One region of the Paenibacillus mobilis genome, then DNA from elsewhere that is predicted to be linked to it. Evidence: predicted binding sites of a transcription regulator. Region 1 holds the regulator's gene; each other region holds the start of a gene.
The links. The regulator Rex, encoded in region 1, represses fermentation and respiration genes when NADH is low (regulators of the CRP and FNR family bind a similar motif). The targets are predictions, from matches to a motif close to TTGTGAAATATTTCACAA.
Positions count from the first base shown of each region.

Region 2: a site for Rex is predicted at 2,236-2,253, ahead of qoxA (cytochrome aa3 quinol oxidase subunit II). Genes of this name have one in related genera too.
Region 3: a site for Rex is predicted at 2,422-2,439, ahead of AC3ZPD_RS14645 (formate/nitrite transporter family protein). Genes of this name have one in related genera too.
Region 4: a site for Rex is predicted at 2,601-2,618, ahead of AC3ZPD_RS04210 (polymer-forming cytoskeletal protein). Genes of this name have one in related genera too.

Region 1 is NZ_JBZCMS010000002.1:371,200-375,413, forward strand. Features, by position in the region: gene AC3ZPD_RS04875 (cell wall elongation regulator TseB-like domain-containing protein) at 1-365, opposite strand, end outside; gene AC3ZPD_RS04880 (amidohydrolase) at 420-1,718, opposite strand; gene AC3ZPD_RS04885 (redox-sensing transcriptional repressor Rex) at 1,708-2,355, opposite strand; gene dinG (ATP-dependent DNA helicase DinG) at 2,357-4,214, opposite strand, start outside.
Region 2 is NZ_JBZCMS010000004.1:198,788-203,001, reverse strand. Features, by position in the region: gene AC3ZPD_RS09535 (cbb3-type cytochrome c oxidase subunit I) at 1-1,075, opposite strand, end outside; gene qoxA (cytochrome aa3 quinol oxidase subunit II) at 1,097-2,071, opposite strand; gene AC3ZPD_RS09525 (threonine/serine exporter family protein) at 2,455-3,213, shown strand; gene AC3ZPD_RS09520 (threonine/serine exporter family protein) at 3,242-3,679, shown strand; gene AC3ZPD_RS09515 (AEC family transporter) at 3,734-4,214, opposite strand, start outside.
Region 3 is NZ_JBZCMS010000007.1:146,330-150,543, forward strand. Features, by position in the region: gene AC3ZPD_RS14635 (FAD-dependent oxidoreductase) at 199-1,557, shown strand; gene AC3ZPD_RS14640 (phosphatase PAP2 family protein) at 1,697-2,374, shown strand; gene AC3ZPD_RS14645 (formate/nitrite transporter family protein) at 2,541-3,365, shown strand; gene AC3ZPD_RS14650 (molybdopterin-containing oxidoreductase family protein) at 3,737-4,214, shown strand, end outside.
Region 4 is NZ_JBZCMS010000002.1:225,542-229,755, forward strand. Features, by position in the region: gene AC3ZPD_RS04200 (beta-galactosidase trimerization domain-containing protein) at 1-690, shown strand, start outside; gene AC3ZPD_RS04205 (AraC family transcriptional regulator) at 847-1,734, opposite strand; gene AC3ZPD_RS04210 (polymer-forming cytoskeletal protein) at 1,991-2,539, opposite strand; gene AC3ZPD_RS04215 (multidrug efflux MFS transporter) at 2,690-3,901, opposite strand; gene AC3ZPD_RS04220 (helix-turn-helix domain-containing protein) at 4,008-4,214, opposite strand, start outside.

The DNA of each region.
Region 1 (4,214 bases):
ACGCCGGGTACAAGTCGTTTGATATCCGCCTCAGGCATTAATGCTTTAATTTTGGCCTGGATCGCCTTTTTGGTTGAGCTCGCGGAGACCTGCTCCGTATGCGCAGGCTGACCGTCCTGAAGCCACACCATGATAGGTTCTCCCGAACCGTTGGTGCCTTCAACGACCCAGCAGACCCCGTCCCACACCGATTTGCTGACCCCGATCGTTTTGACCAGCCCAGCTTCCTGTTTGGCCCGGAGAATGGCCGCATCCTCCTGCTTCCAGGTGTCCTGCATAATGTATACATAATAACGGTACATCCCAAAAGCCAAAGCCGCCGCAATGACGATTACGGCGAGAATCCATTTTGTTTTTGTTTTCAAACCTGTTTTTCACCTCTCTCCTTGCCTCCGCTTGCTCTGAAGCCGGGAATGGGATCAGCGGGCAAGGAGACCTTCAAATGCCTGTTGAGCTTCAAAGCGAATACGCTGTTCGTCCAAAGTCAGGCATTCGCCGTGTTTGACCACTTGCCGTCCGTCGACCCATACATGCTCTACGTCCTTCGCACCGGCAGAGTAAACGACATGCGAAATATAATCGGTTTTTGGCAGGAAATGAGCTTGCTCAGTATTCAAAGCGATAAAATCGGCTTTCATACCGGACGCCAATTTGCCTGTTTCCTGAAGGAACAGTGACTTAGCACCGTATTCCGTCCCCATTTTCAGCGCCTCAAGCGCCGGAACCGCGGTAGGATCACCGGATACCCCTTTATGAATTAAAGCTGCCAGACGGATTTCCTCCAGCATGTCTAGGTTGTTATTGCTGGCAGGGCCGTCCGTTCCCAAGGAAACCGTGACGCCTGCTTTCAGCAGGTCCACAACTCTCGCTACCCCGCTGGCCAGCTTCAAGTTGCTGCCGGGATTGTGAGAAACTCCTACGTTATTTTCGGCAAGGATTTGAATTTCTTCATCCAGCAGATGAACCGCATGAGCAACAAGCGAAGGTCTGGAGAACAAACCTATTTTCAGCAGATGCTCGACCGGACGCACGCCGTAATCCCTGACGTTCTGCTCCACCTCGGTTATCGTTTCCGACATGTGCGTGTGCAAAGGGAGATCCAGATCATGCGCAGCTTGTACGATCTTTTCGATATAATCGGGCGGACAAGTATAAGGGGCATGCGGAGACATCATCGCCGTAATGCGTCCGTCTGCCGCTCCATGCCACCGCTTCGCAAAACTGACCGCGTCCTGAAGTTTGGCCGTCTGCACTTCCGGCGGGCAAAGACCGATGACGCCCCGTGTCAGGACAGCACGGATGCCGCTTTGTTCCGCAACTTTACCTACCTGGTCCATATGATCGTACATATCCAGGAAAGTGGTAGTTCCGCCTTTCAGCATTTCAAGAACGGAAAGCGCCGTACCTTTGTAAACGTCCTCGCTGGTAAATTTGGCTTCCATCGGCCACATTTTTTCCTGCAGCCACACCTGGAGGGCCAGATCGTCGCCATAACCGCGCAGCAGAGACATTGCCGCATGCCCGTGAGTATTAACCAGGCCTGGCAGGAACAGAAGGCCCGATCCGTCAAAGCTTTCCGTCATCTCTTCGCCTTCCGGCAGCGTTTCCCCGATGTATTGAATACGGTCGTCCTCCACCAGCATATAACCGGTAAGCACCGGTTTATCCGGGTTCATAACCGCGAAAGTTCCGTTTTTAATCAACCATTTACGACTCATTTGAAATTTCCTTTCCCTGATCCAAATAATAAGCCAAGCTGAGCAGATCGGTGGTAAAATCCGCCGCATGCACGCGGACCCCGGCCGGTACCTTCAAAATGACCGGCGCAAAGTTCAGAATGGCCTGAATGCCCGCCTCTACGAGCTGATCCGCGACGCGCTGGGCTTCCCAGTGAGGAACCGTAATGATCCCGATACGGATCCCGAGGTTTTTGACGGTTTCTGTCAGCTCCGAAATAGGCTGTACCGTCAAATAATTGATCTGGCTGCCGATTTTGGCTTCCGCAGCATCGAAGACCGCCACAATCTTCATATTGTCTTTCAGATACATATTGTAGTTGGAGAGGGCCTGGCCGAGATTACCGGCACCTACCAGCGCTACGCTGATCTCCTGATCCAGGTTCAGGATCTGGCGGATTTTTTCAATCAGGTAACCCACATCGTAGCCGATGCCTTTGCGCCCGAAATCTCCGAAATAGGCGAGATCCTTACGGATTTGGGCCGGATTAAGATCCAGGTTTTGTCCGAGCTCTTGCGAGGATACCGTCATGACGTCACGGTTTTGCAGTTCGTTTAAATACCGCAGGTAAACCGGCATACGCCGGACGACGGCATCCGATATTTTTTCCGATTTCATGTTATTCACCCTTTGCTGCGCCTGATTCGGCGCCATTTTCCGTAGGTTCCAGCCACTCCGTGATCCGGGGAACCATCTGGCTCAGCGGCATATGCTCCATTTTGGGTCCCGGCAGGGAATAAAGAAAATATTTGCCGTAATAGGAGTCCAGAATACGCGTATCGTACACAATGACGATACCTTTATCTCTTGAAGAGCGTACCAGTCGGCCAAAACCCTGCTTAAAGCGGATAACCGCCTGAGGAACCGACAGCTTGGTAAACGGATTTTTCTTTTGCTGCTGCAGCCGTTCGCTTTTCGCTTCGACCAGCGGATGGTTTGGCGGCTGAAAAGGCAGCCGGACAATAGCAAGGCTGGTCAGTGCATCTCCGGGAATATCGACGCCTTCCCAAAAGCTGCTTGTGCCGAGCAGGACGGAAGCGTCTTTGTTCTGAAAACGCCGGGTCAGCTTGGTGCGGCTTCCGCTGTCCATGCCTTGGCCGATTACCGTTATATTATGCGCCGACAGCTGCTCTTTAAGCGGTTCATAGACCTGCTTCAGCATGCGGTATGAGGTGAACAGCACCAGCATTCTGCCTTTGGTCGCTACGGCCGACTCCGCAAGGGAATCTACAAGCGTATTCACAAAATGGGCATCCCCTACGCTGCCTTTGACGCTCGGAAAGTCGCGCGGAATGACCAGCAGCGCCTGCTCCCTGTAATTAAACGGGGAAGGCAAAATGGCGGTCAAAAGCCGGTCCTGTTCGCCTGCTTCCTGGAGCCCGAGCTGTTCGATCATGTACTGGAAGGACTTATCGACCGTCAAGGTCGCCGAGGTCATGACCACGCTTTTTTTCTTGTCAAAGAAATAAGTTTTGAGCTGTTCGCTGACATCGATCGGAACCGCGTAAAGCTGCAGCGATTTGCTGCGGTAATGGCCGTTGCCTTCCAGCCAATAAACCGTCTCCTCGCTGTCCAGCTTCATGAAGAAGCGCAGGGAATCCCGTTCGCTGCCCAAATCCTTCAGGAGTCCGCTGATATCCGTAAGCAGGCCTTCAACCCCGTAATCCTCCTGCTCCTCTTTGATCTCGGCCACCATACGTTCGCCTTTCCGCAGCACTTCGCTGATGGAGACATGGATCTGATGCTCCAGCCGGTTAAAGGTGTCCCATTGGTCAGGCCTTTGGGCGGGAAGCAGCCGTTTGACGAATTGCCCCGGCTCTCCCGGCGCCGCGTCGCTCCTCTCCGTCATCAGACCGAACAGAAGCTCGCTTAACTTGTCCCAGCTTTCCTTCACTTCAAGCAGAGCCGGATAAAACGAATCGATTGTTTCTGTCCAGCCGAGAGCCTTTTCCGATCCGGAGGAAGCAAGCTGCGTCCGGAGATTCGGAAACTGTCCGGTGCGGCTGTCCTTAAACAAACGGGTTAAAGTATGAATGATCGAAAAATATTTCATATGCAAACCCAGATGTTTGCCCGCCACGTCCTCCAAATGATGCGCCTCGTCGATGACCAGACGTTCATAAGAAGGCAGCAGCTGATGGCCGGCCTGAATGTCGGTAAAAAGCTTGGAGTGGTTGGTAATTATAACATCCGCTACGCTGGCTTCGTGTTTGGCCCGATGATAAAAACACTTCCTGAAAAAGGGGCAGGAGCGTCCTAAACAGGAATCCGATTCGCTGGCAACCGTTTCCCAGAAATCACCGCCGCGTCCCAAATTCAGTTCCTCGTCGTCACCGGTTTCGGTTTGGCTGAGCCAGATGATCATTTGGGCCGCCGTGATGCTGTCTTCCTTCGGACTTGCAAAATCGCGCCGGCTCAGCTTGTGCTCGAATTTACGCAGGCACAAATAATGCTGTCTGCCTTTAAATACCGCCGCG
Region 2 (4,214 bases), on a different contig from region 1:
TCGGAATGGCGATAATCATCGTCGATATCGCAAAGAACACATTGATATCCGCGCCGGAACCCATCGTAAAGAAGTGGTGAAGCCAAGTGAAGAAGGAAACCACACTAATGGTCAGCAACGCGAATACCATGGATTTGTAACCGAAAATCCGTTTTCGTGAGAATGTTGACACGACTTCGGAGAAAATACCGAAAGCCGGAAGGACCACGATATAAACCTCGGGGTGTCCCCACATCCAGAACAAGTTGATGTACATCATCGGGTTGCCGCCCAGGTCAAGCGTAAAGAAGTGACCTCCCGCAAAACGGTCGAGGAACAGCAGCGCCAGCGTTACGGTCAGGATCGGGAACGCCAGAATGATAATGATACAGGTGGCAAATACGGACCAGGAGAACATCGGCATTTTCATGAGCGTCATGCCCGGTGCGCGCATCTTGATCAAGGTGACCATAAAGTTGATGCCTGTCGCCAGGGAACCGATACCCGAAATCTGAATCCCCCAGATGTAGAAGTTTTGTCCTACGCCCGGGTTGTGCATCAATTCGGAAAGCGGCGGGTAACTCATCCAGCCTGCGTCCGGCGAGCCCCCGATGACGAAGGACAGGTTGAACAGCATCGCTCCGACAAAAAACAGCCAGAAGCTCAGCGCATTCAGGAACGGATACGCAACGTCGCGCGCTCCGATTTGAAGCGGGATAATAATATTAAACAAACCAAACATCAACGGCATCGCCATGAACAGGATCATGATCGTGCCGTGAGTTGTAAAAATCTGATTGTAATGCTCGGGCTCCAGGAACTTCATGCCCGGGAGCGCAAGCTGGGTACGCATCAGGATCGCGTCAACGCCGCCGCGGAACAACATGAGCAGCGCCGCAAGAATATACATGATGCCGATTTTCTTGTGATCGACCGTGGTCAGCCAGTTTCTCCACAGCCAACCCCATTTCTTGAAATAGGTCAGCGCCCATAAAATCGCAATTGTCGCAACCACGATGGATACGTCCGCACCATAAATGAGCGGATCCCCCGTGACGAAGAACCACGATGCGAAGTCTTTAATCGAATCTAGCATGGAGGGTCTCCTTCCCTTTCATCAGTGTGCCGGCTGGGCATCGCCCAGTCCATTAACGCCAAAGCCCGTATTCAAGGGCATTCCTTCATTTGTTGTACCCTCTGACGACTCAGAGTTTTGTTTGCCGTCCACCACGTATTTGTAAGCAATTTTGCTGTACAGTCCTTCAGGGAACGAAGAATATTCGGTTTGGCCCATAACGCCCGGTTTGGCCAAATCGGCATAACTTGCTTCCGTAAGCGTGCTGCCGGTATTGCCCTTCACTTTGTCTACCCATTTCTGGTAGTCGGCAGGCTCAACCGCATTCACGTCAAAACGCATTTGCGCAAAATGCTCGCCGGTGAAGTTGGCGCCGGAGCCGAAGTATTTTCCGACTTCGTCAGCTTTCAAATAAAGGGTCATAGACATGCCGGACATCGCGTAAATCTGCCCGCCCAGCTGCGGAATCCAGAACGAATTCATCGGGGAGTCCGCGGAAATTTCGAATCGAACCGGTACGCCTTTTGGAATCGTCAGCGTATTCACCGAAGCGATGTTTTCTTCCGGATACAGGAACAGCCATTTCCAGTCCAGGGAAACTACCTGTACCGTAACCGGTTTTTGCTCGGCATCAATCGGCTTGGAAGGCTCAAGCGCATAAGTATAACGCGCCGTTACTACCGCCAGAACGATGATAACGAGAATCGGCACGCCCCACCATACGGTTTCCAGCACTTTGCTGTCATGCCAATTTGGGGAATAGGCCGTTTTGCGATTCGGTTTGTCGCGATAGCGCCAAACGATGACAGCTGTCAGAATCAGAACGGGAACGATTACGATGCAGCAGAGCAGCGTCGAAATGATGATCAGATCCTTCTGGGATTGTCCCACAGGTCCCTTAGGGTCGAGGACCAGGTAATCCGCTGTGAAGAACATTCCCCAGATCAGCACGCCCAAGGTGACCAGGGTAATAACCACTGCGATCAGCGTTCGAAGCGATCTTGGTTTTTTATCCATCTTTTCCTCTCTCCTTAAATTATTCCTTAATAACTTTGTAACGCCGGACATTGCAGAATTTTTACATTCACAATGCATCACCCATAACCTTACCCTATAAAGATAGCAGAAAACAATATCTCACATGGCTTTTTTAACAAAATTGTCGATTTTTAATTTGATTTTTGTGATTATTTTCTCAAACATTTATTCAACTTGTTATTCCGTATTCTTACTTAAATATATGCAATCTATACCGGATGACCGGATTCAGTTGGAAAAAGAGCTGTATTGTTGCGGGGCTCTCCCCTTTTAGATGTTTAATTCGCGTTTGGACGCAGCGTTGCCGTGATATAATACTTGCGTACATAATGAGCTATACGATCGAAGGAGTGTTTTCAACCATGACGTCCAGGGAGAATCTCCCCCCTTTAAGCCCTATAGATATTTGCATGCTGGCCGGAAAAATCATGCTTCAGAGCGGTGCGGAAACTTACCGCGTCGAAGACACGATGATCCGTATCGCCCAGGCCGTAGGTCTCTCCGGCTCTCACAGCTACGTGACGCCTACGGGGATCATCTTTCAGGCCGGAGGTCCCGAAGCGGCCAAGCTGATCCGGATTGCGGAACGGACCACCGACCTGGAGAAGGTAGCTTCCGTGAACAGCATTTCAAGAAAACTGGTCTCCGGGGAAATCGGACCCGAGGAAGCGGCCGGCCTGCTCCGCGAAATCGATGATTCGTCCCACGCTTATCCAGTAGGCCTGCAAATCGCGGCGGCTTCTATTTCCAGCGGTTGTTTTGCCATCATGTTCGGCGGCAGCGCCTATGATTTTCTGCCCGCCCTAATCAGCGGAGGGCTCGGTTTTTCGGCCGTGATCCTGTTCCATAAACTGATCAACGTGAAATTTTTCGCCGAGTTTACGACTTCGCTGCTGATTGGCCTCGTATCCTATCTGTTCATTTCTCTTGGCTTGGGACGCGAGCTGGACAAAATCATTATCGGCTCGGTCATGCCGCTTGTGCCGGGGCTGCTCATTACCAATGCCGTCAGGGACCTGATGGCCGGCCACCTGGTGTCGGGCTTGTCCAGGGGCGCGGAAGCGATGCTGACCGCCTTTGCCATCGGCGCGGGAATCGCAGCCGTTTTTACCTTTTTATAAAGGCATTTTTCTATTAAAGAGGGATCCTATGTATATGATTACACAGTTACTAACCAGTTTTATCGCCTCGGCCGGCTTCGGCATCATTTTTAACGCACCCAAGCGAACCTTGTTTCAATGCGGGCTTGGCGGCATGATGGGATGGGTCATCTATCTCGTGCTGGATCCTTATTATGATACGGTTATTTCCACGGTAGCGGCGACCTTTGTGGTCGGCGTCATCAGCCAGGTGTCAGCCCGGGTGTACCGGATGCCCGTCATCGTCTTCAGCGTAGCCGGCATCATTCCGCTGGTTCCCGGCGGCCTCGCTTATGACGCCATGCGCAAATTCGTGGAAAACGACTACAACACGGCCATCCAGCTGGCCGCGCAGGCTTTTCTGATTTCCGGCTCGATCGCCATCGGACTTGTGGTTTCCGAGGTGCTGAACCAGCTGCTAAAGAAACAAAAACCGCACCGGGGCTGAGAAATCGAGCCTGCTGGTGCGGCTTTTTTTATAACGAATTACATGCTATTGAAACTACTGCAGAATCCCGATCAATAGCGGGAGGGTCACGAAGGACAACAGCGTGGTCCATAAAATAACCCGGGAAACCGTGCGCGGATCCGCGCCGAATTCCTCCGACATGATCAGCGCGTTCACCGCGGCCGGCATAGCGCACAGCACCAGAAACACCGAAAACATCAGGCCGTGAACACCCAGCAGGAACAGAACGAGACAGGAAGCTCCCGGCGAAAGGACCAGTCTTACGGCCATAGCGACGGCAAATGGCTTCCGCTCCGGCAAACGGGTCTCCTCCCCTTCCCCGCGTCTTCTCCCCGCCATCTGCATCCCCAAAATGCACAGGGCCACCGGCGCGTAGGCCGCCGCCATCATGGAGATCCCCTGTTCCAAGGCCTCCGGCAGGCCAACCTGCGTCAGCCTCACAAAACCCGCCAGCAGCGCCGCATATAGGGCAGGCATCGTAATCACCTTTAGCAGCGCTTTTTTGATCGTAAAA
Region 3 (4,214 bases), on a different contig from region 1:
GCAATCCACGTACATCCCAAATTTAAAATGTGAACAAAAAACGAAAGTGAAAAAAATCACTTGATATGTGAAAAAAGTCACACTATAATAAAAACATAAACAAGGTGAACACTTTCACAAATAAAATGAAACCCAGTCCCTTTCGTTTGAAAAGTCCGTTTTTATAAATTTTTAAACCCCTTGAGGAGGAATTGCAAGATGAAAATCGCAGTTATCGGATGTACCCATGCAGGCACGGCAGCTATCGTGAATACCGCAAAATTGTATCCTGAAGCCCAAATTACCGTATACGAACGGAATGACAATATTTCTTTTTTGTCCTGCGGCATCGCTCTTTACGTAGGCGGAATGGTCAAAGATCCGGCCGGTCTGTTTTATTCCTCTCCTGAGCAGCTTAAGGAGCTTGGCGTGAAGACCCTTATGCAGCATGAAGTGACCTCTGTAGATGCCAAAGGAAAAACGTTAACCGCACGCAACCTGCAAACCGGGGAAATGCTGAGCGATACGTTTGATAAATTGATTGTCACTACCGGATCATGGCCGATCGTCCCTAAATTCGAAGGCGGAGACTTGGACAATATCCTGCTGTCGAAGAACTACAACCACTCCAACACCATCATTGAAAAATCGCAAAAGGCCACCAGCATTGTGGTTGTCGGAGCCGGCTATATCGGGGTTGAGCTTGTGGAAGCCTTCCAGTTAAACGGCAAACAGGTTACTTTGATTGATGCCGAAGACCGGATCCTGAGCAAATATCTGGACGCCGAATACACGGACAAAATCGAAGCCTCCCTGCAGGAGCATGGCATCCAGCTGGCGCTTGGCGAGAAGGTGACCCGATTTGAGGGCGCGGACGGAAAAGTGAGCACGGTCATTACGGATAAAGGCAGTTATGAAGCGGATATGGTCATTTTGTGCATCGGGTTCCGCCCGAATACGGAGCTGCTGAAAGGCCAGGTGGATATGCTCAAGAACGGGGCAATCATCGTGGACAATTATATGCAAACCAGCTGCCCGGATGTTTATGCGGCCGGGGACAGCTGTGCAGTATACTACAACCCGACCCGCAAACATGCTTATATTCCGCTGGCTACCAACGCTGTCCGGATGGGGACGCTGATTGCCCGCAATCTTATTAAACCGACCGTCTCTTATATGGGTACCCAAGGCACGTCCGGCATCAAAATTTATGAAGACAACATTGCGGCTACGGGTTTGACCGAAATTTCCGCTAAGGAAGCCGGTTTGGACGTAGAAAGCGTAACGATCCATGAAAATTACCGTCCGGAATTTATGCCTACCCACGAAGAAGTGATGCTGAAGGTGGTTTTTGAAAAACAAACCCGCCGCATCGTAGGTGCGCAGCTGATGTCCAAAGCCAACCTTACGCAGTCCATCAATACCCTTTCAGTCTGCATTCAAAGCCATATGACGATGGAAGAGCTCGCCTTTGTCGACTTCTTCTTCCAGCCGCACTACAACAAACCTTGGAACTTCCTGAACACGGCGGGGCTGGCGGCTCTGCCCGAGGTTCCTTCCGTAGAGTTATCCCGCTAATTTAAAAAAATACAAAGGCGGTGCATGGCCGGACAAAAAGTCCTGCCGTGCACCGCCTTTATTTTTTTCGTTGCCACAGCTTTAAAATCACGCTAAAGTGGACAATGTATGTTTACATAGATAGAGGTGTTGCAGAGAAATGAAAGATGAGAAATTGAAAAAAGGTTTATCCTTGGCATTTCTTCTCAGCGTGCTGTGTGCTATTCTGTTTGGTGTGATTGCATGGTCGATCCGAAGAGAATGGATCGCATCTTTCGACCAGACGCTTATACAGCAGGTACAAAGCTGGGAATCGCCCGGCTTGACCCGGTTCATGGAGACGCTCAGCTGGATCGGAACAGCCAAAGTGGTTGTAGCTCTGATTGTGGTTATTATGCTGCTGTTATATTTCGTTCTTGGCCACAGGAAAGAGCTGATTTTTCTTGCAGCCGTAAGTTTGGGAGCTTACCTGCTGAATAATCTGATCAAAGCGGTCTTCAAACGTGAACGTCCCGATCTGCACCGTATCATTGAAGAAACCGGATACAGCTTTCCTAGCGGGCATTCCATGGTTTCCTTCGCCTTGTACGGTTCGCTGGCGTATTTGCTGTGGAGGCATGTTTCTTCTTGGATCGGACGGGTTATTTTACTGGTGCTGAGCGGTTTGATGATTGCAGGTATAGGTTTAAGCCGGATTTATCTTGGCGTTCATTATCCAAGCGACGTCCTTGGCGGATATCTGGCCAGCGGCTGTTGGCTGACGCTGGCGATTTGGCTGGGCGGCAAATGGATCGGCGGCAGCCGGACAAGATCTGCTGAAGGGATAGCCAATCCCTAAAAGTACGAAGCTAATGTTAGTAATATAGGTTCTATTAGGGAACAGAGCTGTGACCAACTTCACAACAGATGTAAGCGGTGCCGTGATGAATGTTACTTTTTGGTTGTAGGAGCAAGGGTACAATAAAAACAAATTTTCCAGAATGGAAACAAAAGGAGATTTTGAAATGGCTTATTACAAACCGAATGAAATTGCTGACCTCGTCGTGGATGTCGGCGTCAAGAAAGCGCGCCTTGGCCTTCTCGCCATGCTGATCTTGGGATTCCTCGGAGGTGCTTTTATCTCGCTGGGTTTCCTGCTTGATATCCGGGTTACCGCCGGAATGCCGAAAGACTGGGGCGGTCTCTCGAGCTTTATCGGGGCTGCGGTATTCCCGATCGGTCTTATTTTGGTTGTTATCGCGGGAGCCGAGCTGTTGACGGGCAACATGATGGCTGTGCCGATTGCCCGTTTTGCCAGCAAGATCAAAACAAGCGAACTCATCGGAAATCTAGTACTTATTACGCTTTCCAACTTTGTAGGTGCCATTTTTATTGCTTACTTTTTTGGGCATGTCGTGGGTTTGACGCATAGCGGCGTTTACCTGGATAAACTGGTCGATTTGGCGGGCCATAAGCTGGACGAAAGTTTTGCCCAGGCTTTCTTCTCGGGCATCGGCTGTAACTGGCTCGTAGCGCTCGCGATTTGGGGAGCCTACAGCACTGATAACACCAGCGGTAAAATTCTCGCTGTCTGGTTTCCGGTTATGGCGTTTGTTGCCATCGGCTTCCAGCACGTTGTGGCCAACATGTTCCTGATTCCGGCCGCCATCTTTGAAGGACACTTCACTTGGGGCCAATATTTCGAGAACTTCGTGCCGGTTTGGCTGGGCAATCTGGTTGGCGGCGCGATCTTCGTAGCCATGGCTTATTACCTGTCTTACCTCAAGCAGGCTCCGGTTTCGGCCAAAGCGACTACAAAACCAGCGGCCTCTAAAGGGACGCGTAAATAAACGCGTAAATAAACGCTAATAAATATCGGCTTACAAAAAAGCTTCGCGCGGGAAAACCGGGCGAAGCTTTTTTGTGTCCATTTTCAGGTAGTACATAAACAAAAAAAGAGCAGAAACCTTTCCGCAGTTCATGCGTCGTTTCTGCCTGTGCCGGGTGCACAAAAGTAGCCATGAATATCGCTTAAGGGGAAGTCACAAGATTCACGGGTTTGCTATCCAACTATCTTTTACCCGTCCAATCCAGGATTGAAACACAAAATGAATCAAGCAATAATAGAATTATAAAATTTTTTATTTTTTATCGAGACAGAGAATCGAGGGGAACCATGCAATCGGAGCCAAGGAACAATACACGAACATCGCTTAGGAAAATGACGGAGCAGGAAAATGGCGTTTTTCCCGCGGTTTGTCCTCTGGATTGCCCGGATACCTGCGGTCTGCTGCTGCACAAGCAAAACGGCAAAATTATAAAAATCGAAGGCGATCCGGCGCATCCGATTACAGCCGGCGCGATCTGCAACAAGGTCCGGAGCATGACGGAACGGGTTTATCATAAACAACGGGTTTTATACCCGCTTAGACGGATCGGCCCGAAAGGGGAAGGACGGTTTGAGCGGATCACCTGGGAAGAAGCGCTTGCCGAAATTGCCGGCAGGTACAAGCAGCTTGTTCAAGAGCACGGGGCTGAATCGATCTTGCCCTATAACTTTTACGGAAATATGGGTTATTTGAGCGTTCAGGGCATGGACCGCAGATTTTTTAACCGGCTTGGGGCTTCCAAACTGCAGAGAAGCATCTGCAATTCGGCCGGAACGGTCGGCTGGAATTACACGATGGGGTTTGGCGGCG
Region 4 (4,214 bases), 150 kb from region 1:
GTTTGGCAGGGAGACTCATCTTTTAAACCTTCCTACTGCCGGCCGGAATTCGAGCTTTCTTCCCTTCTCAGCGCTTCGTTCGTCATGTACTCGGAAGGCCAGGACGTGACGCTCGCGCCGGACGGCGTTAAGCTAGCCAAACGGGAAAATCCTTATTTCAACCGCGACCTGTTCACCTTCTCCTCCCATCAGCATACCCCTTCCAATCTGCAGGAAGCGGGGCCAGGCATGACGGAAGGGCCGGACGGCATTTATATCGCCTGGAGCCTGTTTGAGGATTATGCGCTTAAAGGAAGTTTGCCTGTCAAAGAAATCGTAAAATTTGCGCTGGATCGTCTGCTGGCCTCCACTTCTGGCAAGCCTGACCGCTCAAACGATTCGGGAACTAAAACGATCGACGTTCATCTTCCGGCACAAGGCATCGTTACGCTGCAGAAGCAGGATGACGAAAACCGCTGGATTATTCACTTGCTTTACGGGCCTCCTGTTAAAAGGGGACAAAACGTAGAGGTGATTGAAGATCTGCCGGCGCTGGCCGATACCCGTTTTACCGCAGCCGTTCCTGAAGAAGTGAAAAATGTCTATTTGGCTCCGCAAGGAGTGCCCCTCCCCTTCCGGCAGGAGTATGGAAGGGTTACCAGCGAAATTCCGGCCTGGTCCTGTCATCAAATGGTGGTGCTGCAGTTTTAGGCGCCTTCTGGATTCATTACATACAATAGCCAGGCAGGCAAACCAAAGCCACCATGAGGTGGCTTTGGTTTTCATAACCCTTTCATTTTGATCAATATTTAATAACTCTGTATAGCCAGCCGGTCACAATTTTGCGAGTCCCCACGCTTAAATCAGCTAACTTTTCGCCGAACGTCTGACAGGAACCCAAATTTCGCTCTTAAACCGAGGCGACGAGACGTCCTTGCTTTCATTCCATAATATTTCCGGGCCTTCCGCCGACTCATAACCCGAGGAAGGGAACCACTCGGCATAAATTTGCCCCCACACCTCCTGCAGCGTTTGAGGAAAAGGACCCACTGCCGTAAATACGGCCCACGTCCCGGCTTGAACCTCAAGGCTGTCCAAGTCCTCCGGACAAACTTGCGTGGTCGCCGCCCCGATATAATGATCCAGCTCGCCTTTTTCCTCCATGCGTCCTTCAGAAAAATTTGCAGATGCGCTGATCAGTCCGTGCGGCTCTCTGTCGGATAACGCTTTGATCCGGTTGATTTTGGCCTCATCCAGACTTGCCCACATGGACGCAATGTCCGGATTGACGCCCTCAAACTGGATTGGCACCCTTTTCTTCAGGCCGACGATCCGGTAAGCCTCCTGTTCAACGATACGGTAATTCATTTCGTGTCCTCCCTCGATCGTTAATTGAAACGTCATGCGGGGAAAGGACTTTAGCGGATGTCCTTGGGTGCTGCTTCTGGCTTCCGAAGGCGTAATCCCATGAAAAAGCTGAAAAGCTTTTGTAAAAGCATCCGGCGACTGGTATCCATAGGCTAATGCAATATCAATGATTCGGGTTGCCGTTTGCTGTACATCGAAAGCCGCCAAGGTTAATCTTCTGCGCCGGATATATTCCGATAAGGGAACCCCTGACAGGAAAGAAAACATCCGTTTAAAGTGATATTCCGAACATAAAGCCAGCCGGGCTATTTCTTTATAATCGATTTCACCGCCCAGATGATCTTCGATATAAGCCATAGCCTTGTTCATCGGCTCCAAAGGATTCATCTCAGCTTCCCTCCTTTCCTCATGAACAGCTTAACAAACAAAGTAGACGCGCATCCGACAGTTCGTGCACCAAAATCGCGGCAGGAACCAAATGGCAAGCCGATTTAGTTTTATAAGGGAACTATAACATGAAGAAACGAACGGACAAACCTCTCCTCCCCCTAAAAAAAGCCCGCAAGCCCGCCGCTGTTCAAGCGGTAGGCCCACAGGCCGCCGGCGGATGGCCGGTCCGGAAACTCCGGGAGTGTCCGTTTCCTTATTCTTTTACTTCGTTAGCACCGGTTACCTTGCCGTCAAGAACAGCCGTTCCTTGAAGATCAGCGCTCTTGAAGTACAGGTTGCCGTCGATCGTAGCCGTTTTGTCGAGCGTAAAACCGTTTGCCTCAACATAAACGTCTCCTTTTACGGTACCGCCCTGGATCTTGAAGTTTTCGCTTTGCACGGTCAGCTTAGGTACTGTCAGCGTGAAAGAGGCTGTAATGTTATGGTTGTCATCCTGGGAATACAAAGCGAGTTTGCGGTAGATCGCATTTTCGGCTTTGCCTTTGTCATGGAACTCACCGGACACCGTCACGTCTTTATCAACGGTAAGGTCGTTCAGGATCGCTACGATCCAGTTCCCTTTATCGCTCACCGCAGAGATGAAAGGATCCGCCTGATTGACGATCGAAGCAGTGGTAACGGCATCCGTTTGCTCCGCCGCTGTGCTTGCAGACGTGTTTGCCGCATTGTTGTTGTTGGAACCGCAACCGGCCAGTACGGCTGCCGCTATTCCCATGACTACCAAACCTTTGACTACTTTCATGGTTCATTTCCCCCTTAATGATGTTTCTGAGAGAATTATAAATAGAACTGGCCGTTTAAGTATGTGATTCATTTCACAATAGGTGCAAAAAAAGGCTCACAGGCTTTCGGCCCGTGAACATTATTCCGGGAAAATACCTCTCCCTTAAGTTCATTTGCTTAGCAGGTCTTGTTTGCCGCTGTTCAGCGGTTTGTACGCCTTCACGTAAACCCAAAGCGCGTTGAGCAGCAGCAGCCCGCTTGTCGTGAAAAAGACGGCGCGGAAGCCGAACCATCCGGCAATTTGTCCGCCGCATACAGATCCGGCAAACGCGCCTAAATACGTAGCCGAATTGTTTAACCCGAAGATCCGGCCGGTCAGGGTATCCGGCGTGATTTTTTTGAGCAGCGTATTTACAGAAGGGTTCAGCCCCGCCGCAGCCAGCCCTACCAGGAAGCGCAGCCCGGCAAGCTGCCAAGGATCGCTGACAAATGCCTGCGGGATGAAGAAAATACCGGCCGCGATCAGCGCGATAAGGATAACCTTATGGGCCCCCGTTCTATCCGACAGTTTCCCTAGTCTTGGAGCCGCTAGGATATTCGCGAGCCCTGACGCTGAAAACGTGATGCCGGCAATGACCGCCGCATGTTTTTCAGTTCCGGAAAGCTGGGTGATGTATACGGTAAGAATGGGTTCGATCGAATACATGGCCACCGTAATGACGAAAGCGGTGATAAACAGCGTAAACGTCAATCCTTTTTCAGGAACCCCGCTCCACACCTCTTTCATCCGGAGGACGTGTTTATCCTGACGGGTAAACGTTTCTTTAACGAACAGAAGGGTCGTTAGGAAAGCGACCAGCATCAGCCCGCCGGTTAAGAAAAAGGAATTTTGCAGACCAAAATGCTCGGAAATAAATCCGCCGATGGTCGGCCCCAGCAGGGAGCCGGAAATATTCGCGGTGGAAAGCAGTCCAAGCGCCCAGCCCGAATGCTCTTTATCGGTCTGGGTAGCGATCAGGGTTGTACAGGCCGTGCTGTAACCCGTGATAATTCCTTGGAGCAAGCGGAGTCCGATCAGGATATATACGTTATGCGCAAACCCCATGCAGCCGATTACGATCGCCATGCCAAGACTGGCCCGGAGCAGCATCGGCTTGCGTCCGTATTTGTCCGCCGCCATCCCCCAAATCGGCGAAAATATCGCCGAAACGATAAAAGTAATGCCAAAAGCGACTCCCGTATATTGAGTAATCAAACTTGAGTCCTGTATGCCGAGCTGTTTGATGTAGAGCGGCAGGATCGGAGCGATCTGGCTCATACCGATCCCCGTTACAAACATGCCGAACCAGCAGACGAACAGGTTTCTTTTCCAAATGGGCATATCCAAAGCCTTCTTTCTGGCAGTGCGAGTAACGCGGCCGCAGGTTCGCACTTTACAATCACATTCTCATCTTATCAAGTAAAATGGCTTTGGAACATGCAAGATCCTAAACTCCATGGACATTTATGCTGTAATATTCGGAAGGGCTGACTCCTTCGGTTTTTTTGAACAGCCGGCTGAAATAAAATTCGTCCGCATATCCCAGCATGCCCGCCACCTCTTTGATTTTGTAAGGACCTTCCGTCAGCAGCTCTTTAGCTTTATCCATTTTCAGCTTGTTATAAAACTCGATGACCGAATAACCGGTGTACTC